2 regions of the Arthrobacter sp. NPDC089319 genome follow, and region 2 is predicted to be linked to the other one. Evidence: riboswitches for the same ligand, from Rfam matches in the RefSeq annotation. Region 2 holds a riboswitch; the other holds the start of a gene.
What was found. Region 2 has a riboswitch for S-adenosylmethionine ahead of AB0N75_RS02975 (ATP-binding cassette domain-containing protein). Riboswitches for the same ligand answer to the same signal wherever they lie in the genome.

Region 1 (11,781 bases), on a different contig from region 2:
ACGCCGTCCACCGGATACGGGCCGGCATTGGCCACGGCGCTGCCTGCTCCCCGGCCCAACAGTGCACGCAGCGAGCCGTCGATCATACCCGCCAGCTCCACCGCCAGCCGCGCGTAGTTGGCCTCAGCCTCGCGGTGCACCCAGGCGATCGAGGAGCCGGGCAGGATGTCGTGGAACTGCTGCAACAGCACGGTCTGCCACGCCTGTTCCAGCGCATCGTACGGGTAGGGCGCGGCACCTCGCACCGCCGCCGTCGCCGCCCAGAGCTCGGCCTCGCGCAGCAGATGCTCGCTGCGGCGGTTGCCCCGTTTGGTGCGCGCCTGCGAGGTGTAAGTGCCCCGGTGGTATTCCAGATACAGTTCACCCGACCACACCGGCGGCCGGTCGTATTCTTCCTCCGCGGCGCGGAAGAACCGTTCCGGGCTGGAGAGCCGTACCCGCGGCGAGCCTTCCAGGTCGGCGGTGCGGTGTGCGGCGGCGAGCATCTCGCGCGTCGGTCCGCCGCCGCCGTCGCCGTATCCGAAGGGAAGCAGCGAGGTGTTGGCAGATCCCTTCTCCGCGAAGCGCCGTTCGGCCCGGGCGAGCTCGGCCGCGGTCAGCTCCGCGTTGTAGGTATCCGCCGGCGGGAAGTGGGTGAAAATCCCGCTGCCATCGATTCCCTCCCAGCAGAAGGTGTGGTGCGGAAAGGTGTTGGTCTCGTTCCAGGAAAGTTTCTGGGTCAGGAACCAGCGGGATCCGGCGGCGCGGGCAATCTGCGGCATGGCGGCGGTGTAGCCGAAGGAGTCCGGGAGCCAGACCTCCTCCGGATCCACGTCGAACTCGGTCCGGAAGAACTTCTTCCCGGCGATGAACTGGCGGGCCAGCGCCTCCCCGCCGGGCATGTTTGTGTCTGCCTCGACCCACATCCCGCCGGCCGGGACAAAACGGCCGGCCCTGACCTGGTCCGCCACTCGTGCGAACAGGTCCGGATATCCCTCTTTAAGCCAGGCGTACTGCTGCGCGGAGGACGCGGCGAAGACGAACTCCGGGTCCGATTCCAGCAAGGACAGGACGTTCGCGAAGGTCCGGGCAATCTTGCGCTTGGTCTCGCGGACGGGCCAGAGCCAGGCGCTGTCGATGTGCGCGTGGCCGACCGCATGGATCCGGTGCGCGCTGCCGGCTGCCGGGGCGGCGAGCGCGGGCTCCAGCACGGCGCGGCCGGCAGCGGCGGTGCCGGCGATGTCCGCGGGATCCAGCGCGTTGAGTGCGTGCTCCAGCGTCCGCAGGATCTGGGCGCGGCGCGGCTGCCCCGGATCGAGCTGGAGCATGAGTTGCTCCAGCACCGTGAAGTCCTGCAGCAGTTCCCAGGCCGCGACGTCTCGCAGCGCAATGTCGGCCCGGCGGAAGGTGTAGCACGGGTTCCGTCCGATGGTGGCGGGGTCTCCCAACGGGGTGGGCTGGAAGCTGAAGTTCTCGAGCAGGTCCGGGTTGGCCGCCGCTTCCAGGTAAAGCTCGACGGCGGCGCCCGGCCGTGCGTCCAGCGGCACGTAGGCGTTGCGCGGTTCGATGGCCTTGATGATCCCGCCCAGCGGGGTGTAGACGAGCCCCTCCGCCTGGAAGCCCGGGATGCCGGGGGTGAACCCCGGGTCCAGCAGCAGCTCCGGCCGATGCCCGGCGTCCACTGTCCATTCCGCCGGGATCTGCCCGCTGAGCCGAAACCAGCTGGTGGACCAGGCCGGCCCCCAGGTGCTGCCCGCCGCGAACTCGGTGAAGCCGGCCGCCATCGCTTCCCGGAACGCGACCGGTTCGCCCGGTACCTGCCAGGCCGCCAGCCGTACCGGGACCGCCGCCAGGTAGACCGCCGGGTGCAGCCGTTCGAGAATGAACCGGCGGATCCGCGCCTCGACCTGGGCCGCGTCGTCGTGCATGGCACCGTCCTTTTCTGCCAGAGCGGCTGGATCAGCCCTTGACCGCGCCGGCCATCGCGAAGGAACCGCCGATCCCGCGTGAGACCAGAATGTAGAGCAGCACAACGGGGACCGAGTACAGGACCGAGTATGCCGCCAACTGCCCGTAGGCGATGGCACCATGTTGGCCGAAGAAGCTGAAAATGCTTACCGCCGCGGGCTGCTTGGCGGATGAGAGCAGCAAGATGAAGGGAACAAAGAAGTTCCCCCACGCCTGGATGAAGACAAAGATGAAGACCACCGCGAGTCCCGGACGCATCAGCGGCACCACGATCCTGGCCAACGCGTTCATCGCCGAGGCCCCGTCCACCCAGGCCGCCTCTTCCAGGCTGACCGGGACGGAATCCATGAAATTCTTGGTCATCCAGATGGCCATCGGCAGCGAAGACGCCGCCATGAACAGCGTGGTGGCCGCCAGCGAATCGAGGAAGTTCAGCTGCACGAACAGGCTGTAGACCGGGACCATGATCGCCGTGATGGGCAGGCACGTTCCGAACAACACGACGTACAGGAACGGCTTGTTGAAACGCATCTGGTACCTCGAGAGCGGATAAGCCGCCAATACCGCCGCCAGCACGGTGACCACCGCGGTCCCGCCGGACAACAGGAAGCTGTTAAGGAGCGGCACGAACGTCAATTCCGGAGTGAGCACCGCCGCGTAGTTGGCCGCGGACACCTCGGCCGGGAACTGTGTTTGATAGCTGGCCTCCGCATCCAGCGAGGCCAGGATCAGCCAGCTCAACGGCAGCAAGAAGCACGCCGCAATGGCCAGCAGGGAGACGTTCGCCAGCACCGCAACGCTACTGCGCCGGCCGGAAGCCACGGACAGCTGACCGGGACGGTTCATCAGCTCAGCCCTTCCTTTCGCGCAGCGCACGGATGTAGATGACGGAGAAGACCGCCCCGATCAACAGCATCACGACGGCGATGGCGGTGCCGTAGCCCACGTCGCTGTAGCGGAAGGCCTCTTCGTAGGCCATGAGCGGCAGCGTGGTGCTGGCTCCTGCCGGGCCGCCGGCCGTCATCACATAGATCAGCGTGAAAACCGAAAGCGTCTGCAGGGTGATGAGCATCAGGTTGGTGGCAATGCTGCGCCGGATCATCGGCAGCGTGATGTACCACAACCGCTTTGATCCGCCGGCGCCGTCGATCATCGCTGCTTCCGTGATCTCCTCCGGCACATCGTTCAGCGCCGCCTGGTACACCATCATGGAAAACGCCGTTCCCCGCCAGATGTTGGCCAGGATCACCGCCAGCATTGGGACCGTAAACAGCCAGTCGGTCCCGTCGATGCCGAAGAGCGCGGTGAGCTGGTTCAGGGTTCCGTCCCGGTTGAAGAAGGCATAGGCCACGAAGCCGGCCACGATTTCCGGCAACACCCAAGCCGCCACCACGCATACCCCCACGGCCGCGGAAACCGCCTTGCTTGCCTTCGTCATCAGCAGCGCGATGCCCAGGCCCAGCAGGTTTTGGCCGAGCACGGCGGAGACAAGGACGAAGATGACGGTCAGCCAGAGCGACTGCAGGAAATCCGGGTCGCTGAGCAGCTCGGTATAGTTTTCCAGCCCGACCCACTGCGGGTCCTTGGCGGCGACGCCGGTCAGGGCAGCGTTGGTCAAGGACCCGTAGAAAGCCCACAGGATCGGGCCAGCCAGGAACACGCCCAGCAGCACCACGGCAGGGCCGAGCGGCAGCAGCCGCAGCACTGTCCTCCCCGGCGGGCGACGCCGGCCGCGCCGCTCAGTGCCGCCACGCGTTTCGGCGTCGCGGGCCACCACCTCGGCGGCTGTCACTGCTGCTACTTCTGCACTGTGTTTTCTGCGCCAACAAGGTCGGTGACGGCGGCGTCGAACTCGGCCGCGGCCTCCTCGGGTGACTTCTTCCCCATCATCACCGCTTCGGTGGCTTCCTGAACGGCGGTCGAAATCTGCGGGTAGTCGGCTGTGGCAGGCCGGTAATTAGTCACCGAGACCAGTTCGGAAACCTCGCCCACGAACGGATTGGCTTCCAAGTAGGCGGGGTCCTTGGCCACATCGGTACGGACTGCGATCTGCGAATTGGCCACGGTGTACTGCAGCGAGTTCTCTTGGTTCATCACCTCTGTGAGGAACTCGAACGCGAGATCGGGATTCGCTGAATTGGCTCCTACCGCCAGTGTCCAACCGCCGGACATGCTGACTGCTCCCGGCTCCTGTCCGCTCTGGGTGGGGAACGGTGCCACGCCCATCACGTCGCCATATTCGAGCCAGTCCACCAACCCTCCCTCCTGCCAGAACGACGGCGAGTAGGAACCTTCCACGGTTCCGCCCAGTTTGTCCTCGGGAAACAGTTGGCCGAAGACCATCTGCCATACGTTCGGGTCCAAGGCCTCGGCCGGTGTGACCGCCAGGTCCTCTTGATAAAGCGTCTGCAGGAAGGCCAGCGAGTCAATGAAGCCTTGCGAGCCGACCACCCACTTGCCTTCAGCGTCGTCGTAGAGCGTGTCGCCGGTGCCATAGAGCAACTGGTAGAAACTCTGCATGACGGTGCCTTCGCCGGTGCCCGTGCCGGCGTAGAGGTTGAACGGGACCACGTCCGGCTGCGAGGACTTGATGGCCCGGGCGGCCTCCAGGATGGCGTTCCAGTCCTTCGGAGCCCAGGGGACGTCCACGCCGGCCTTTTGCAGGACGTTCTTGTTGTACCAAATGGCCCGAGTATCAGTACCCAGCGGGACAGCATAGATACTGCCGTCGTCCGCGCGGCCGGCTTCCTTGGCTCCCTCGTTGAAGTTCGCCCAGTCGTCCCACTCGGCCAGATACTGATCCAGGTTCAGGAGGTAGCCGGCATCCACGTCCGAACGAATCTTGAAGGTGTCCTCGTAGAACACGTCCGGGGCGGTGTCCGGCGACCGCTGGGATAAGGCGAGCTTGGTCGCATAGTCTTCGTCGCTGCCGGTGATGGGCTCCAAATTGACCGTCACGCCGTCGTGCGCAGCCTCAAAATCGGCCTTCGCCTTCTTCATCACCTCATCCATCGTGGCATTGGCCTCGGTGGTCTGGTACACGATCCGTAGTGAGGAGCTTTGCGGGGTATCGCCCTCCCCGCCCCCGCCTCCACCGCCACAGCCGGCCAGCGCCAGCGCTCCAACGGCCAGCAATGAAACTTTGATTCGGTAATCACGCAGCATGGTTCCCCCCTCGTTTGGAGGCTTCCGGGCCAAACGCCGTCGGCGTGGGTCAGGGGCCTACCGGCATGCTACCGAGGGGCTCCATCGAATGGATTTATTCGTCCCAACCGTGATCAAACTGCAATGTGCGTCAGACCCGCGGGAAAAACGCCTGCGTGAGCTCTTCGTGCAGCTGGTGGACGTCGGTCAGGAAACCGTCGTGACCTAGCGGCGTTTCGATGGTGTGCACCTTGACCGATCCGGGCAGCGCCTCGGCCAACTGGCGCGATTGTTCCGGAAAGTAGAGACGGTCCGAATCCACCGCCGCAATGAAGAATTCCGTCTCCGCGAGACCGCCCAGGGACTGCTCCAGCGAGCCGCGGCCGCGGGACACGTCGTGGCTGACCAGGGCCTCTGTGAGCAGGATGTAGCTGTTGGCGTCGAAGCGGGAAACCAACTTCTCCGCCTGGTAGTCCAGATAGCTTTCCACCGCATAGCGGCCGCGGGCGGAGGGCGTGATGCCGCCAAACGGCTGTTCCTCCGCCTGCGCCGAGCGGCCGAACCGATACTCCAGTTCAGGCTCCGAACGGTAGTTGATGTGGGCGATCCGCCGGGCAATACCCAGTCCGGCTTCGGGGGCGGGACCGCCGTAGTAGTCGCCGCCGGCAAAGTGCGGATCCAGCCGGATGGCTGCGACCTGCGCCTGGGCAAACGCGATCTGTTCGGCGGTGCTGGCCGCCCCGCACGCCATCACGGCGCACCGCGCCGTGCGCTCGGGGAACGTCGCAGCCCACTCGAGCGCGCGGGCCCCGCCCATCGACCCGCCGAGCACGGCGTGCCAGCGGCGGATGCCCAGCGCATCGGCGAGCCTCGCCTCGGCCCGGACCGAATCCCGGATGGTGACGAACGGAAACCGCGACCCCCACGGCTTACCATCTGGTGCCGGCGTCGCCGGGCCGGTGGAGCCGTAGCAGCCGCCAACCATGTTGGCGGCCACTACGAAATAGCGCTCCGTGTCGATGGTGGCCCCGGGACCGACCAGGTCGTCCCACCAGCCCTCCTCGTTGGAGGCACCGCGGGCCACATGCGTGCTGCCGGTCAGGGCGTGCTCGATTAGGACGGCGTTGGAGGCATCCGCGTTCAGGGTGCCCCAGGTTTCATATCCCAGAACAACCTCGGGCAGATAGCCGCCGGCTTCCAGCTCCAGCGCACCTACTGGCATCCTGCGCAGGACGCCATCCGTCGCCTGATCCACCAGTTCCTGCGGTTGCACGATCGTCACGCTGCGTTCTACCTGCTTGCCTAGTCGTCCGAGCCCTTGGCGGCGCGGAAACCGGCCTCCAAGTCGGCGATGATGTCGTTGACGTTCTCGATGCCCACGGAGAGCCGGACCAGACCGTCGGTCACGCCGGCGGTCAGCCGCTCCTCGGCCGAAAGCTGGGCGTGGGTGGTCGACGCCGGGTGGATCACTAGCGAGCGCACGTCGCCGAGGTTGGCCACATGCGAATGCAGTTCAAGGCCGTCCACAAAACGCTTGCCGGCCTCGATCCCGCCCTTGATCTCGAACGACACGATGGCGCCGGTGCCCTTCGGACCGTACTTGCGGCCGCGGTCGTACCAGGGGCTCGACGGCAGGCCGAGGTACGCGACGGACGCAACGTCGTCGTGCGCCTCGAGGAATTCCGCGACCTTCTGCGCATTGGCCACGTGGCGCTCCACCCGCAGGCTCAGCGTCTCCAGCCCCTGGGCGATCAGGAAGGCGTTGAACGGGGAGACCGCGGACCCCAGGTCGCGCAGCAGCTGGACGCGGGCCTTGAGGATGTAGGCGAGATTGGCGCCGAGCGCACTTCCGACGCCCAAGTCGCGGGCGAAGACCAGCCCGTTGTAGGTCTCGTCGGGGGTGTTAAAGCCCGGGAACTTTTCCGGATTGGCAGCGAAGTCGAAGGTACCGGCGTCCACGATCACGCCGCCGATGGCCGTCCCGTGGCCGCCCAAGTACTTGGTGGCCGAGTGCAGCACGATGTCTGCGCCCCACTCGATCGGGCGGATCAAGTACGGGGTGGCCAGCGTGTTGTCCACTATCAGCGGCACGCCATTCTCATGGGCGATGCTGCTGACCGCTTCCAGGTCCAAAACATCTTGGCGCGGGTTGGAGACCACCTCGCCGAAGAACGCCTTCGTGTTCGGCTGCACTGCGTCGCGCCACTGCTGCAGGTTGTCCGGATCCTCGACGAACGTCACCTCGATGCCGAACTTGGGCAGCGTGGTGCGCAGCAGGTTGTACGTGCCCCCGTACAGGCTGGGGCTGGCCACAATATGGTCGCCGGCCTCGGCCAAGTTCAGGATGGAGAACGTGGATGCGGCCTGGCCCGAGGCCAACAGCAGCGCGCCGACACCGCCTTCCAGACTGGCGACCCGGGCCTCAACGGCCTCGCTGGTCGGGTTGCCGATCCGCGTGTAAATGGGCGCCAACTCGGACAGGGCAAAGCGGTCCGCGGCGCTCTGGGCGCTGGGGAACACGAACGAAGTGGTCTGATAGATCGGCAGTGCACGGGCGCCGGTGGCGGCATCCGGCTCCTGGCCGGCGTGGATCTGACGGGTTTCAAAGGACCAGTCTGCATTGGACATGGTGCAACTCCTTCATGGGAAGGGGTCATCCGGGATCCGGCCGTGCCGGCATGTCTATCCCGGGTGTGACCCGCGCTTGCGCACCGCCTGATGGCGGCTGCCTGGTCTTCACCCGGGGCACCCCACCGCGGTTGGAGGGTTGCCGGCCAGCAAACCGGGGTTTCACGCTGGCACTCATGACCTGCGTCCAGTCTCAGCGGAGAGCCCGCCCGGCCGCAACAATGTGACACCTTATGACCGCCCGCAGCGGCGCTTTTTCCGCCCCAATCTGGTGGTGTGAGCACCTGCCAGACATGGATCTTCGAGCCACATCCGGCCGGATACTGGTGACTTAGGTCACCCTAAGTCGAGAGAGGGTTCACAAAGTGCCAAGATATGGCTATGCGCTTCGACCACGTTTCATATGCTGTTGAGCCCGACGGTCTGGCTGCCACCTCAGAGCGGATCTCCAAAGCTCTGGGTATTGACGCAGTCAAGGGCGGGGTGCACCCCCGCTTCGGCACCCGCAATATGATCTTCCCGCTGACCGACCACCATTACCTGGAAGTGGTGGAGGTCCTGGCCCACCCCGCGTCCGACAAAGCCCCCTTCGGGCAGGCCGTGCGTGCCCGCTCCGAAGCCGGCGGCGGCTGGATGGGCTGGTGCGTGGAAGTGGACGATCTGACCCCGTTCGAAGAGCGGTTGGGCCGCCATGCGGTTCCCGGAAACCGCAAGTTCCCGGACGGCCAGGAATTGACCTGGCAGCAGATCGGCATCAAGGGCCTGATCGCCGACCCGCAGGTTCCCTACATGCTTCGCTGGGATGACGGCACCGAGGCGCTTCACCCGTCCAACGCCCGCCCGGCATCCGTCAAGCTGATCGGCCTGACCATTGCCGGTTCCTCGGATCGCGTGGCGGACTGGCTGGGCACCCCGGTGGATGACCTGCTCGACGACGTCAAGGTTGCGTGGACCGCGCCGAACGGCACGCCGGGCATCATGTCGGTCCGCTTCGAAACCGCGAACGGCATCGTCGAACTCTAAGGTTCCGGTCTCGTCCGGCCCGGTGCACGGCTCGCTTTTTTACGCAGGGCTCCCGTTCCGGCCTCTTGCTCCCACCCACGGTGGCGCAAGAGGCCGGAACGGGAGCCTTTTGCCTGTCCCCGGCAAGCATCCTCTCGGCCGACCGTTAGGTACGCCGTCTTAGGTACCGATGCCGATGGCCGGGCCCACCAGCGCGTAGCCGACGAAACCGGCGATATCCAAAAGCGCGTGCGCGACCACCAGGGGCATCACCCGCTTGACCTTCGAATAGACGTAGCCGAACACCAGGCCCATCAGGAAGTTTCCGATGCCCGGCCCGATCCCCTGGTACAGGTGGTAGGTCCCGCGCAGGGCGGCGCTGACGAAGATCGTGGTCCAGATCCCCCAGCCGAACTTGGCGAACCGGTTGAACAGGTAGCCCACCATGACCACCTCTTCGAGAATGGCGTGGCGCAGCGCCGACAGCACCAGCACCGGCACGGTCCACCAGTATTCGTCCAACGCCGCGGGGACGATCGCGGTGGTGATCCCCAGCGCCCGGCCGGCGGCATAGACGGCCAGCGTGCCGGCACCCATCGCCAGCGCCAGCAGGAAGCCCAGGCCGAAGTCCACCCGGGGCCGGGAGAAGGTGAACCCGATCGAGCGGAAGGCCGACTGGCCCGCCGAGGTCAGCAGGAACAGCACCAGGGCCACCGGTACCAGCGCAAAGAGGATGCCGAGCATCTGGTACACGAAATCGAAGACTTCCCGCTGGTTCAGCACCGGGTTCAACGTGGTCGTCTGCGAGGCCAGCGGAGCGCGGGTCATCTTCTCCAGCAGGTTCACCACGGCGTAGACCGCCGACTGCCCCAGCGAGAGCCCGAGCACAATGAGAACTTCCGCCCGGTAGTAGCCCAGCGTGCGCGGTGTGCTCGCGGTCACGACCTTCTGCTTGTCCATGACCACCATCTTGCCAAGTGAACCGGGGGCCGGCGACATCCGGGCAGGGTCCAGGTTGAACGCTCCCCCGGCCTTGCATCGGCTTCCGTTCCGCCGGCGGCTTCCCCCGCTATAGGTCCAGGAGCAGCCGCCTGCCCTTGCACCGGGATACGCAGATCATCATGGTGTCCCCGGCGGCACGCTCGGCATCCGACAACAGCGAGTCGCGGTGGTCAATCTCGCCGTCCAGCACCGGCGTTTCGCAGGTTCCGCAGATTCCCTCGCGGCAGGAGTTCAGCGGGCTGAGTCCGGCCGCCTCAAGCGCCTGCAGGATGGACTCGTCCGCGCCCACCGGGACCTCCGTACCGTCGGCCAGTTCGACGACGAAGGCCGATGACCCGCCGTCGGGAATCGCCGGGGCATCGCCGGTGGCCGCGAAACGCTCGCAGTGGAAACGTCCGGGGTCCTCCCAGCCGTCGGCAATCGACTGAATCACATTGAGCAGCGGCCCGGGACCGCAGGCGTAGACGTGGGTTGCCGCGTCCTGTTCAGCCAGCAGTTCGGCCAGCGGGTAGAAACCGCTCTCATCGTCGGCGTGGATGTGGATGTCACCGCCGAGTGCCTCGATCTCGTCGAGGAACGCCATCGAGGAGCGGCTGCGTCCCAGGTAGACCAGCCGCCAGGGTATGCCGCGTTCGGCAGCCTCGCGGATCATCGGCAGCACGGGGGTGATGCCGATGCCGCCGGCGATGAAGACATAGCTGTCCGCCGGTGCCAGGACGAAGTTATTGCGCGGGCCCCGCACCTGGATCTTGGTCCCGGGCCGCAACAGGTCGTGCACGTAGGCCGAGCCGCCGCGCCCCTCCGGCTCGCGCAATATGCCCAACCGCCAAACGGACCGGTCCGTCCGCACGGAGCAGAGCGAGTACTGGCGCAGGAGGCCGTTGGGCAGAAGCACGTCGATGTGCGATCCGGCATCCCACTCCGGCAGGTCGTCACCGAGCGGATGTTCCAACTGCAGGGACAGGACGCAGTTGGACTCGCGGCTGATCGACCGGACTTCGACGTCGAAAAAGTCTTCGTTCATGATTGCATTCACCCCGGTAATCAGGCGGCGGCCGGTTCAGCGAGAACCGAAGCCAGGAACGCCTTGGTGCGTTCGTTTTGAGGGTTGGTGATGACGTCCCGGGCCGGTCCCTCTTCCACCACATAGCCGTCGTCCATGAAGACCACTCGGTCGGCGACGTCGCGGGCGAAGTTCATTTCATGCGTGACCACCACCATCGTCATGCCGGATGTGGCCAGGTCCTTCATCACCTTCAAGACCTCGCCGACGAGCTCGGGATCCAGTGCGGATGTCGGCTCATCGAACAGCATGAGTTTCGGTTCCATGCAGAGGGCGCGGGCGATTGCAACCCGCTGCTGCTGGCCGCCGGAGAGTTGGCGGGGATAAGCGTCCGCTTTTTCGCTCAGGCCGACCTTGTCCAGCAGCGACTTGGCCCGCGCCACGGCGGTTGCTTTCCGCTCCTTCCGGACCAGGCGCGGCGCCTCGATCAGGTTTTGCAGCACGGTCATGTGCGGGAATAGGTTGAACTGCTGGAAGACCATGCCCACATCCGAGCGGCTGTGGCAGATCTCGTTGTGGGACTGCTCGTAGAGCCTATTGCCCTTGAGCTCGTAGCCGACGATCTTCCCGTTGACCCACATCCTGCCGCCATCGATGGCCTCCAGATGGTTGATGCAGCGCAGGAACGTGCTCTTCCCGGAACCGGACGGGCCGATCAGGCAGACTACCTCGCCCTGCTGGACGTGCAGGTCAATGCCCTTCAGCACCTGATTGGAGCCGAAGTCCTTGCAGACCGCGTTCGCCTTGACCATCGGTTCGGCGTTGTTCATGGCCGTCATTTCTTGCCGCCTTTCAAGGAGAGTGCGTCGTGCGTCGCGAAGAACCGCTTCAACTGCTGCCAAGGCGTCGGCGGCAAGTTTCGCTGGTTGCCACGGGCAAATCGCCGCTCCAGGTAGTACTGGCCGATGGTGAGGACGGACGTGATCAGCAGGTACCAGAGGCTGGCCACCATGAGCAACGGGATCGTCTCGAACGTGCGTGCGTAAATGATCTGC
Region 2 (11,781 bases):
CTTGTACGTAAGCGGGAACAATCCCGTTGATGACGGCGAAAATTCCGGTCATGGTCAGGACCGTAGTCAGCAACGGCGCCCACGTCGAGCGCTGGCGCAGATGGACAATCTCGACCATCGGCTGCTTCGCGCGCTTCTCGGTGGCCCAGAAGCCGGCGAACGCAGCGGCGGCCACGGCGATCAGCACCAGCGAGAGGAACAGGGTCTCCCCGGAGAACCCGCCCACCAGCTTGGCCGCCTCGTTCAGCGCGGTGAGCAGGGCCCCGACCGCGACAACAATAAAGACGACGCCGGTCCAGTCCATCCGCGTCCCGGCCTGCGGTTTGCTCTCGGGTGTCAGGACAGCGACGAGAACCGCGGCGATCACACCGAGGACCACCATGAACCAGAAGATGCTGCGGAAGCCGTAGTGCTCGGCCATGTAGCCGCCGAGGAAGGAATCGACGCCGGCCACGCCGCCGTTGACCGCAAGGATAACGCCCATCAGCGTGCCGTAAGTGCGCAGGTTGGGCACGGCGGTGCGCGGCATGATCAGGCACAGCGGCACGGTGGGACCGCTAACGCCCTGGATAATCCGGCCCACGAAGAGCCATGTAACGTCCGGGGCCAGCGCGGCGATCACGGAGCCGACGGCCGTCAGCAGCATCATCGCGACGAGGATCCGCTTGCGGCCGACAATGTCGCTCAGCCGCGGCAGGAACAGGGAGAACAGCGCGGCGGTGGTGAAGAACCAGGTCTGGGACAGGCCGATCGCGGCCTGATCGGTCTGCAGCTCCTCCCCCATGGTGACCAGGGCGGGGCTGAGCATGGACGCATTGAGCTGGAAGGCCACGCAGGCCGTCAGCAGGGCGACCATCAGGGCGGCGCTGCCGCCGCGGGTTACCTTGGCTTCCTGAAGAACGGTGCTCATTTCGCTGCCGCGCCGTTCTCCGCCACGCCGTTGGCGTCGGGGGCCGCGGAGGCGGGCGCCGCCGTCGTGGTGGGGGCGGCGGTTCCGAGGTCTACCTCGCCGATCCGGACCAGGGCATCGGTCACCAGGTTCCAGAACTTGGTGCGGTCAAGGTCCACGGCCACGGAGGTGTGGCAGTCTGCCGGTGCGGGGGCCCGGAAGTCGGCCACGGTCATGCCAAGGGTCAGCTTGCCCTGCAGTTCGATGTCGACCGGGACCTTGCGGGTTGTCATGACCGTGGGGTCGATGACGTAGGCGACGGCGCACGGATCGTGGACCGGCGGGTAGTCGAAGCCCTGTGCGTCCTTGTACGTTTGGGCGAAGAAGTCCATCAGTTCGCGGACAAAGTGGGCCGGACCGGTGCCGACGGCTTCGATCTGCTCCACCACGTCGGGGGTGGCCAGCGCCTGGTGTGTGAGGTCCAGTCCCACCATGACCAGGGGCCACTTCTCGTTGAAGACGATGTGGGCGGCCTCGGGGTCGATCATGATGTTGAATTCGGCCACGGCGGACCAGTTGCCTACGTGATAGCCGCCGCCCATCAGCACGACTTCCTTGACCCGCTCGACGATGCGCGGCTCCTTGCGGGCGGCCATCGCGATGTTGGTCAGGCCGCCGGTCGGGACCAGGGTCACGGTGCCGGGTTCATGCGCCATGATCGTGTCGATGATGAGATCAACGGCGTGGCGCGGGTCCAGTTCAATGGTGGACTCCGGCTGCGCGGGGCCGTCCATGCCGGACTCTCCGTGGATGTCCGGCGCGGTTTCGATGGTGCGCACGAGCGGGCGGTCGCAGCCGGCAGCGAACGGGACACCGGTGATGCCGGCGATGGTCCCCACGGCCAGCGCGTTCTTGGTGACCTTTGCCAGGGTCTGGTTGCCAACTACGGTGGTCACGGCGAGCAGTTCGATGTCCGGGTTGCCGTGGGCCAGGAGCAGCGCCACCGCGTCGTCGTGTCCCGGATCGCAGTCCAGGATGATCTTCTTCGGGCCAGGCGTCACGGAAACGGCGTCCAAGTTTTCTCTCCACGTCATCGGGGGCCCGCCGCAGCGGGGTTTCAGTCACAGGAAGTGTGACACCCCTTCCCGGATTACGTCAAACGCTTGACGTAAACTCGAGTCAAGCGCTTGATGCCATATGTCGCCTGAACTTCCATATCATGGGCACATGGACCACGCCCGCTCGCCCCAGTTCCCGCCGCGCTCCGGTGAGCGGGTGACAGCGGCGATGGTGGCGGCACGTGCCGGCGTCTCCACGGCGACGGTTTCCCTGGTGGCCAACGGCAAGACGCATGGGCGGGTGTCCGCGGACAACATCTCCCGAGTCAACCGGGCCATCGCCGAACTCGGATACGTGGTGGACAGCGTCGGCAGTTCGCTGGCCAAGGGAGTCAGCTCCATTGTGGTTCTGGTGGCCCCGGACATTTCCAACCCGTTCTTCGCCAAGGTTGTTGCTGGCGTCCGAGAGTCCCTCGGCGCGGACTTCCAGCTGCTGCTCTCCGTCACTGAGGCCGGCGAATTCCCCCGCGCCGCTGACATCCGCCGCCTCCTCGCCCTGCGCCCGGCAGGTCTGCTGGTAGATGCCCCCGATGCCGACTTCCTCGAGGACCTCTCCACCACCGGCCCCATGGTGCTACTCGACGCGCCCGGGCTGGAGGCTTACGCGCCGTCCGTCAACCTCGACGTGGCCCATGGCGCCCGCGAACTGGCGGCGCACCTGGCCGCCACCGGCCACCGGCACGTGGCGTACATGGACAGCGTGACCGGCACGGCCACCTTCACCATCCGCCGAACGGCCTTCCTAGAGGAGGCGGCCGGGCGCGGAATGACCGTGGACCCGGCCCACCTGATCAGCACCACGATCGACGTCGGCGCGTCGGCCGATGCGTTTACCGCCGCCTGGCCCCAGTGGCAGCAAGCGGGCGTCACCGCCGTCGTCTGCGCCACCGACACCCAGGCGTACGGCGCGCTGCAGCAAGCGCGTGTTGCCGGCGCGCGGATCCCGGACGATCTCGCCGTCGCCGGCTTCGACGACCTGCCCTACTCCGCCAGCAGTAACCCCGGCCTCACCAGCGTCCACCTTCCCGCCACCCGTCTGGGCCTCAAGGCCGGGGAACAGCTGCGCCGCCTGATCGAAGGCCACGACCTCGAGCAGCCCCAGCTCATCTTGGAGAGCTCGCTGATTGTGCGCGGCTCCACGGAGCGGACCGCCGCCAGCTAGCGAACGACGGCGGCACTCGCCTTATCTGCGGACGACACCTTATGCGTGGGCTTGCCGGCCCCCTCATTGATCCGCTACACCTCGCGCCAATCGTGCCCGGTGACGGCTGCCCCTGCCTGCGGCCCCATCTGCAGCATTCCGCCGTCCACGGCCCAGGACGCCCCGGTCACATAACCGGCATCGGCGGAGGCCAGGAAGGCGATCACGGCGGCCACTTCACGGGCGTCGCCGGGCCGGGCCAGCGGGATGCCGGGCCGGTCGATGCGCTGCGGGTCCTCGTCTTCGTTGCCGGTCATCGCGGTGGCAATCTCCCCCGGCGCAACGGAGTTGACCGTGATGCCGTGCCGGCCGAGCTCCAGCGCCATGTTTTTCACCAAACCGCCGAGTCCGTGCTTGGCGGCATCGTACGGCGCGGCGCCGACCATCGGCTGGTGTTCGTGCACGCTGGTTACCGCGATGATCCGCCCGCCGGTGCCGGCTGCCGCCATTTTCCGGGCCGCCCGCTGCATGCAGACGAACGCGCCGTCCAGATCGGTGGCAACCACGTTCCGCCACGTCTCATAGTCAAGGTCAAGGAACGGCTCCATTGCCCCGGTTCCGGAGTTGTTGACGAACACGTCCAGCCCACCGAGCCGCCCCGCCAGCGAATCAACCACGTCTCCGCAGCCGGGCAGGTCCGTGGTGTCCAAATGAACGACGGCGGCGCTGCGGCCGAGCGCGCGGACCTCCTTCGCGGTGGCCTCCGCTCCTTCCCGGTCCGAGTGCCAGGTGATGCCCACGTCCATTCCGGCCTGGGCAAGGGCGACGGCGGCGGCCCGGCCGATGCCCGAATCGGAACCGGTGACGATGGCGGTGCGGGGCGTGAACTGTTCCATGCGCCCCATTCTGGCGAAGAACTGCCGGTCTGGCAGCCCTGCATAGCCCGAATCAGCCCGTGAACCGCGGGGAATTGCCTACTAGTTGTTGAGCGCCGCGGAGAGCTCGGATCGAATCGAGTCGATCCAGGCGATGCGCCGTGTGATCCGTTCCTGGCCACCGCTGCGTTCCCACATCTCGATGAAAGCCTGCTCGCCGCGCGCGATCCGGGCAAGCACAAAGGGTCCGGATTGATGAATGCCCCTGACGATCTGATCCAAGAACTCGTCCCGCTGCGGACCGACGGGAATACCGTAGGCGTCGGCTACGATCCGCAAGCGGGAACCAACATCAAAACCTGAACGTCCCCAGCGCTCCGCATCCTGATGGGTCTCAACAGGGACCCAATGCCGTGCCAAGACCGCGAGATCGTGCAGTGGATCGGTCGGGGCAGCGAATTCGAAGTCGATCAGCGCAACTGCCTGCCCGTCGCGCACCACGACGTTCTCCACGCACACATCGTTGTGACCGACGATTTTCCCGCCGCTGGGGTGTGCCAACTCGGTGTTCCAGACGGCGTTGGCAGGAGGGGCGAAGTCAGCCACGGCGTCGTGGAATGCCCGCAGCAGCCGGGAAACCGACGCCAGCAGCCCGGGAGATAGTGACCACTTCGGAAACGGTGGAATGGCCACGTCTCCGGGAATATAGCGCAGCCGCTCCCTGCCCTGCTCATCAATCCCCAGGGGCTCCGGCACTCCGGTGAAGCCGTTGGATCTGGCATGTTCGAGCATGCTGAAAACCAGTTCCGTCTGAGCCGAGGCGGGGCGGCGAACTTCATCGCCGATTCTGATGACCGCCCCGGCGTTGGCGACTCCGCCGGCCAGCACCTCGCCGTCGTTCATGGGCCATACCCTACCGCGGCACGCGCTGCTGGGCGGCCTGCTTTTAACCGTGGAAGGGGCAGGACGCAGCCTGCCCCTTCCACTGAAAACTGCTACGCGACGGTCATTTCACCCATCTCGTCCCAGCCCTCGCCGTCAATCTGGCGGCTGATGATGCGCGGAGTCTCCTGCAGGTACGGCGGCTGCTCCTGCATGGCCTTCTTGAAGTGATCGCTCTTCACATGCGCTTCAGCGGCGTCGTCCTTGAAGGCTTCCACCAGGACATACTCGTTCGGATCCTCCACGCTGCGCGACCAGTCGAACCACAGGTTGCCCGGCTCGGCGCGGGTGGCTTCGGTAAACTCGCGGACCAACTCCGGGAAGTTGTCGGCGTGCTCGTTCTTGACCTTGAACTTGACCACAATAAAAATCACGCGGATTCAGCCTTTCTCTAGGTGTCTTTCAATCCTGTCACGGGCCAAATTGGCCGGCCGGCCAATCACTCGGCCAATCACCCGGCCAAGCCGCCGGCCAGCGCTTTGGCGGCGGCAACATAGCGCCGGGTGACCAGCCGCTGGGCTCCCTCCGCCACCGGACCGCCTGCCCGGTAAAACCAGTTGGAGTGCCGGCTGAACGCAAACAGCTCGAAAACCACCAGCCCGTTCTCCTCCAGAGACGCCACAAAGCCCTCTTCCCCTGACTCCGGATGCCCCGGCAGCGTGCCGTAACCAAACCCCGTCCGGGTGGAGGTCCGCTCCGTCCACACCACGCGGCAGGGTGCGGACAGCCGCAGCGGCCCGGCCCCGAATCCGGGCACCACGTCCACCCCTTCGGCGGCCGCAGGCGTGGCCGCATCGACCTGCAAACCAGCCAGCCGGTGCAGCTCCCAGCCCATCAGTCCCTCGGCCAGCCTGTGGAACGCGTCCTCCCCGACGCCCACCGCGGTGCGCACCTCGGTGGTCCGGTATCCCGGCGGCGTGCGGTGCACTCGACTCAGCCCCACGTCGTCGTAGGTCAGCGGCGCTGCGCTGAGATCCTTGGCTTTCACCGCTCAGCCCTGCCGCACATCGTCGCCGCGGGCCAGGCCCATCCAGCCCAGCGACTCGCGGTCCCGGCGCGGCAGCGACGCCACCACCAGGTCGTACGAGTCCTCGATCATGTCGCGCAGCATGTCGTCGGGCAGCGCACCGTCGCAGCGCACCCCATTCCAGTGCGTTTTGTTCATGTGATAGGCGCCGGTGATCTCCGGGTGCGCCGTTCGCAACTGCTGGGCGAGCGCCGGTTCGCACTTGAGGCTGATGCTCAGCCGGGGCGACTGCAGGTCGGACAACGCGAACATTTTCGCGGTCCGCCCCGGCGCACGGACTTTGAACACCGATGCCTCCGGGCCGAACGGAAAGTCCTCGAACGTCCCGGGCAGGGAGAGGCAGAATTCACGCAGCGCGGTCGCGTCCATAGGCACGAGCCTACTGCTACCTGCCCAGCCGGTCACCAGGTTGCCGGTGCGCGGCGGCGGCTTCGGTGGCAGGATGGTTTCACGGATGTTTCACGGGGAACAACGGCGGTGCTTGCGCGCCGGCACCAGCTCCTCAGGGGGCGCCACGAGGTGTCGGGCGCGGCCGGTCCAATGAGAGGAGAGCCATGGCAGACACCGGCAGGGAGGCCAAGCGGGCGGCCGGCAAGGCTGTGGACAAGACCGCGGAGGCCGCCGACTCCAAGACTTTTGAGTGGGTGGCACGCACCGGGTATGCGGCCAGCGGGCTGCTGCACCTGCTGATCGGCGCGATCGCGCTGCGACTGGCCTTCGGCGGAGGCGGCGAGGCGGACCAGTCCGGGGCAGCCTCCAGTCTGGCGCAGAACCCGGGCGGGCTGTTCCTGCTCTGGGCGGGCATGCTGGGCGCCGCGGCCCTGGCGCTGTGGCAGGTCAGCGACGCGGTCTTCGGCGGCCGCGGCCTGGAGACGAAGAAAAAGTGGGGCTACCGGGCCAAGGCCGTTGGCCTGGCCATCGTCTACGGAGCCATCGCGGTCACCTTCGGCAGCTTTGCCCTGGGCTCCGGCAGCAACAGCAGCGAGAAATCGCAGGACGCCAGTACCAAGCTGATGCAGTGGCCGGGCGGTGCCGTGGTGCTGTTCCTGATCGGCGCGGTGATCATCGGAGCCGGCATCTACTACGTGGTCAAAGGCCTGTTCCGGAACTTCTTCAAAGACCTCAAGCCGCTGCCGCGGGGCGGAGTCCGCACCGCCGTGACCTGGGTGGGCATCGTCGGCTTTGTCGGCAAGGGCTTGGCCTTGTTTGTGCTCGGGCTGCTGCTGGCGGTCGCCGCCGTGCAGAACGACCCGCAGGACGTGAAGGGCCTGGACGGCGCGCTCAAGGCGCTGCGCGAACAGCCGCTCGGGCCGGCGGCGCTGGCCTTCGTGGCCGTCGGGCTGATCTGTTACGGGCTCTACCTTGGCGCCAGGGCGCGCTACGCGAAGATGTAGCGCGCCCTGCGTGGCCCCGTCGGCCCGATGCCCGGCCGGCGCCGGCCGGGCACCCGGCGCTGACTACTCAGCCGAGACTGGCGTCAGCACGTCCTTGACCAGTGGATCCTCCGTGGTGCCGAGGTATTCCTCGAGCCGCGGATCGGAGAAGATCTCGATCAGCTTCTTGCTCTCGGCGCTGTCCTTGAACTCGGTGCCGATCACCAGACGGGAGGCGAACGTCTTGGGTGCCGCCGGGAACAGGATGCCCTTGTCGCGGCCGATCTTGCCGGCGTCGAACTGGGAGACGTAGCCGATCGCCACGTCGACCGAATCGAGCATGCGCGGCATCGCCAACAGGTCCGCTTCCTTCAGTGTGAAACCGCGCGGATTGCCGGTGACGTCGCGGATCTTCGCGGTGCGCGGCTCGACCGCCGGATCCAGTTCCAGCAGCCCCTCGCGCTGCAGCAGCCAGAGCGCCTGGCCTTGGTTGGCCGCATCGTTCGGCAGCAGCAGGACGGCGGCGCGAGGCAGGCTCTCGACCGAGTCGTAGCGCGTGGAATACAGCCCGAAGCCCCACTGGAACAGTTCCACGGTGGGCGTCAGTTCGACGCCGCTAGCGTCCGCCGACTGCTGCATGTACCACTGGTGCTCGAAGATGGTGGCGTGGAACTGGCCCTCTGCCACCGCGCGGTTGGCCTGAACCGGGTCCTGCAGGCCCACAGCCTCGATCTCCACGCCGTAGTCCGGCGCGATCTCCTCGGCGACGAACTTGAGGATCTTCTCCTCGCCCGCCATAGCCGGTTCGAAGTGGACCTTCAACGGGGAGGTGACCTCGCCGCCGGCGGCGGCCGCGGTGGCCGGCCGGGACTGCTGCTGCACTAGCAACAGCCCCAGGACCAGAGCGACGACGGCGGCGATCGCCGCGATGCCCCACGGCAGGGCGGTGGACTGCTTGCGCAAGGTGAAACCATGGTCGTGGCCAGACCCGGTAGTCGGTGTGTTCATGTGTGGTGCTCCTGGTTTGTTCAGCTAGGGGCGCAGCAGGGCGCGGGAAATGCGGTCGCCGGCGAACTGCACCAGCTGGACCGTGATGATGAGGACAACGATGGTGGCGGCCATCACATGGGTATCGAACCGCTGGTAACCGTACGTGACGGCCAAGTAGCCGATGCCGCCGGCACCGATGGTTCCCGCGATCGCCGAGTATTCGATCATCGAGATCGTGTTCAGCGTGATCGCCGAGGTCAGGCCCGGCAGCGCCTCGCGCAGCTGGGTCTGCCGGATGATCTGCCCGGTGGAACTACCGGTCACCAGACCCACGGCCATGTTCTCGCGCGGCAAGTCGTTCAGCGCGTTCTGCACCAGCCGGGCAAAGAACGGAATGCCGGCCAGCGTCATCGGGACCACCGCCGCCGCGATGCCGATGGTGGTCCCGGTCACCCACTTCGTCAACGGGATGATCGCCGCCATCAGCACCAGGAACGGCAGCGAACGCCCCATGTTGACCAGCCAGCTGAGCACACCATGCAACCGCGGCCGCGGAAACAATCCGCGGCTGTCCGTGTTGTACAGCAGCACACCGGTGGCTCCGCCGACCAGGATCACCAGTGCCATCACCAGGCCGACCATCGCCCAGGTCTCGCCGTAGGCGGGCAGCAACAGCGCCGGCAGGTCGGCCCAGGGCGTGTCCAGCCCGACGGCGGCGGTTTCGGTGGGCCTCATGTTCGCGCCTCGATCTTCTGGTTGGCTTCGTGTTCTGCATCGTCCGACGGCGGCGCAACCGATTCCCGGGTGTGGACGGTGGCGGCGGAGACTGCCACCCGCCGATCCGCGACCAGGCCCAGCTGCCCCAGATAGGCGCGGACCTCCGCTTCCGGGCGGCCGGCCACGCCGATTTCGGCACGGCCGAGTACCGAGTCGCCGTGCGCTTCCACCGAACCGCCCAGCAGCGCCACGCGTACGCCGAGGCCTGCGGAAAGCCGGGTCATCCACTCCGGGTCCACCGGCCCGTGCCGGTAGGAGACGGACAGCGCATAGTCGAAGCCGGCCGGCAGCGGCAGGGCCCGCACGGGCAGCAGTTGGCGGCCCGCGCCAGACGCAGGATCCGCCACCAGTGCGCCGATCGGCCCGTACTCCGAAACCCGCCCGTTGGCCAGCACGGCCACCTGGTCGGCGACGTGGCGCACCACGTCCATCTCGTGGGTGATCAGGATGACGGACAGTCCCAGCTCGGTCCGCACGTCATCCAGCAGGTCCAGGATCTGCTGCGTGGACTCCGGGTCCAAGCCGGACGTGGATTCGTCGGACAGCAGAATCCGCGGCCGCAGCGCCAGCGCCCGGGCGATGCCCACCCGCTGCTTCTGGCCGCCGGAAAGCTGCCCCGGGTAGGCGTTGGCCTTGTGCAGCAGGCCCACCCGGTCCAGCAGTTCGGTCACACGGTCCTCCATCTGCCGGTGCACCACGCCCAGATTGCGCAGCGGGAGCGCAACGTTCTCGGCCACCGTCATCCGGCGCAGCAGCGCCGAATGCTGAAAAATGGTGCCGATCGCGCGGCGTTCGCTGCGCAGTGCCTGGCCGGACAGCGCGGACAGGTTGCGGCCGTCCACCAGCACCTGGCCGGAGGTCGGTTTCTCCAACAGGGAAATGCAGTGGGACAGGGTCGTTTTGCCGGCCCCGGACGAGCCAACGACGGCGGTAATCGCCCCCTGCTCGATGGTCAGGTCGATGCCCTTGAGCACATCGACCGTCCCCTGGCCTGTGCTGTAACTCTTGTGCAGATCACGGATCTCAATCATCGCGAACCGCCTGCGGCGTGCCGTGTCATGTTGCTCCTGAAGTTCAGGGAGCCCCGGGCACAGCCGTCACAGCCGCGCAGGCATGGCGCAGCCAGTTCCGGTCCTGTCCGGGTTCTCCATCGGTCCTGGCATTAGCACCGTGCGGCAAAGAGCCGGGGTTGCTGCGGCGTCATCGAGCCAGATCTCTCAGCCGCTCTGGATGGTTCTTCCGACGTCGGTGCGTTGCCCACCCAAAGGGGCCGCGCACCGACGTCGTTGTCTAAATGGTTCTGCTGTTGCCCAGGCTCAGTCGACCAGGGCATTCTGCAGCCGGAAGCCGGCCGCGCGGTGGTTCTCCGGCAGCTTGTCGCCGCGGCCGAAGAGCTTGTTGCGCAGCGTGCCCGGCGCGTACTCGGTAGGGTACGCTCCGAGCTTCTGCAGCTCCGGCACCACGTATTCCACGACGTCCTCGAACGTGCCCGGGGTGATGGCGTAGGCCAGGTTGAAACCGTCCACGTCGGTTTCCTCGACCCACTCCACCAGCTTGGCGGCGACCTCCTGGCCGGAGCCCACGGTGATCGGGCCGAAGCCGCCGACGCCGACCCATTCGGCCAGCTGGCGGATGGTCCAGGGCTTGCCGCTGTCGCCGGAGGCCTTCTGGAAGGTCTCCACCGAGGACTGGATGGCATTGGACTTCACGTTCTCGCCGATCACGTCGTCCGGGCCGTAGGTGGACAGGTCCACGCCCATCCAGCCCGAAATCAGGGCCAGCGCGCCGTTGACGTCCGCGTACGACTTGTAGTCCTCGAACTTGGCCTGGGCGGTGGCGTTGTCCGGTCCGGTCACCACCGTCTGCATGGCGTAGATGCGGACGTCGTAACGGCCGCGGCCGGCAGCCTCGGCCGCGTCGCGGATTTTCTTCACCGACGCGGCAAGCATTTCCTTGGTGGGGCAGGTGACGAACACCGCCTCGGCGTTCTCGGCGGCGAACTCGGTGCCGCGCTTGGAGGCCCCCGCCTGAAAGATCACCGGAGTGCGCTGCGGGCTCGGCTCGGTGATGGCGATCCCGGGCACCTTGAAGTACTTGCCCTCGTGCCGGATCTCGTGCACCTTTGCCGGGTCGGTGAAAACGCCGGTCTCCACGTCCTTGACCACTGCGTCGTCTTCCCACGAGCCCTCAAGCAGCTTGTAGATGACTTCGAGGTATTCATCGGCGTGGTTGTAGCGCTCGTCGTGCTCCAGCTGGTCTTCCTGGCCCATGTTGCGCGCGGCCGAGGGCAGGTAGCCGGTCACCACGTTCCAGCCGACGCGGCCGTTGGTGAGGTGATCCAGTGTGGCCAGGCGGCGGGCGAACGGGTACGGGTGCTCGTAGGCAGTGCCAGCGGTGACGCCGAAGCCCAGGTTCTCGGTCACCGCGGCCATGGCCGATACCAGCATGAACGGATCGTTCACCGGGACCTGCGTGCCGGCCCGCAGCGTCGTCTCGTTGGACGATCCGAACACGTCGTAAGTGCCGAGCACGTCGGCGATGAAGAGTCCGTCGAACAGGCCCTTCTCCAGCACCTTGGCCAGATGCGTCCAGTAGCCGATGGTGTTGTAGGTGGCGGACTTGTCCTGCGGGTGGCGCCACAGTCCGGGC

Region 1: it holds a riboswitch for S-adenosylmethionine, as region 2 does, so the genes downstream of both, AB0N75_RS13890 (bifunctional o-acetylhomoserine/o-acetylserine sulfhydrylase) here and AB0N75_RS02975 (ATP-binding cassette domain-containing protein) in region 2, are expected to answer to the same signal.

What each region holds. Positions count from the first base shown of each region.
Region 1 covers NZ_JBFBGZ010000009.1:25,646-37,426, forward strand. Annotated here, with positions in the region: gene AB0N75_RS13865 (glycoside hydrolase family 38 C-terminal domain-containing protein) at 1-1,907, opposite strand, end outside; gene AB0N75_RS13870 (carbohydrate ABC transporter permease) at 1,939-2,793, opposite strand; gene AB0N75_RS13875 (sugar ABC transporter permease) at 2,798-3,652, opposite strand; gene AB0N75_RS13880 (extracellular solute-binding protein) at 3,745-5,112, opposite strand; gene AB0N75_RS13885 (homoserine O-acetyltransferase) at 5,243-6,313, opposite strand; gene AB0N75_RS13890 (bifunctional o-acetylhomoserine/o-acetylserine sulfhydrylase) at 6,394-7,719, opposite strand; SAM riboswitch class IV at 7,787-7,901, opposite strand; gene AB0N75_RS13895 (VOC family protein) at 8,101-8,742, shown strand; gene AB0N75_RS13900 (CPBP family intramembrane glutamic endopeptidase) at 8,902-9,681, opposite strand; gene AB0N75_RS13905 (PDR/VanB family oxidoreductase) at 9,791-10,747, opposite strand; gene AB0N75_RS13910 (amino acid ABC transporter ATP-binding protein) at 10,768-11,565, opposite strand; gene AB0N75_RS13915 (amino acid ABC transporter permease) at 11,562-11,781, opposite strand, start outside.
Region 2 covers NZ_JBFBGZ010000002.1:31,335-43,115, reverse strand. Annotated here, with positions in the region: gene AB0N75_RS03030 (MFS transporter) at 1-910, opposite strand, end outside; gene AB0N75_RS03025 (nucleoside hydrolase) at 907-1,983, opposite strand; gene AB0N75_RS03020 (LacI family DNA-binding transcriptional regulator) at 2,177-3,169, shown strand; gene AB0N75_RS03015 (SDR family oxidoreductase) at 3,244-4,044, opposite strand; gene AB0N75_RS03010 (phosphotransferase) at 4,126-4,926, opposite strand; gene AB0N75_RS03005 (putative quinol monooxygenase) at 5,019-5,339, opposite strand; gene AB0N75_RS03000 (DUF1990 domain-containing protein) at 5,417-5,953, opposite strand; gene AB0N75_RS02995 (MmcQ/YjbR family DNA-binding protein) at 5,957-6,361, opposite strand; gene AB0N75_RS02990 (DUF1206 domain-containing protein) at 6,547-7,386, shown strand; gene AB0N75_RS02985 (MetQ/NlpA family ABC transporter substrate-binding protein) at 7,450-8,373, opposite strand; gene AB0N75_RS02980 (methionine ABC transporter permease) at 8,398-9,090, opposite strand; gene AB0N75_RS02975 (ATP-binding cassette domain-containing protein) at 9,087-10,163, opposite strand; SAM riboswitch class I at 10,277-10,369, opposite strand; gene AB0N75_RS02970 (LLM class flavin-dependent oxidoreductase) at 10,449-11,781, opposite strand, start outside.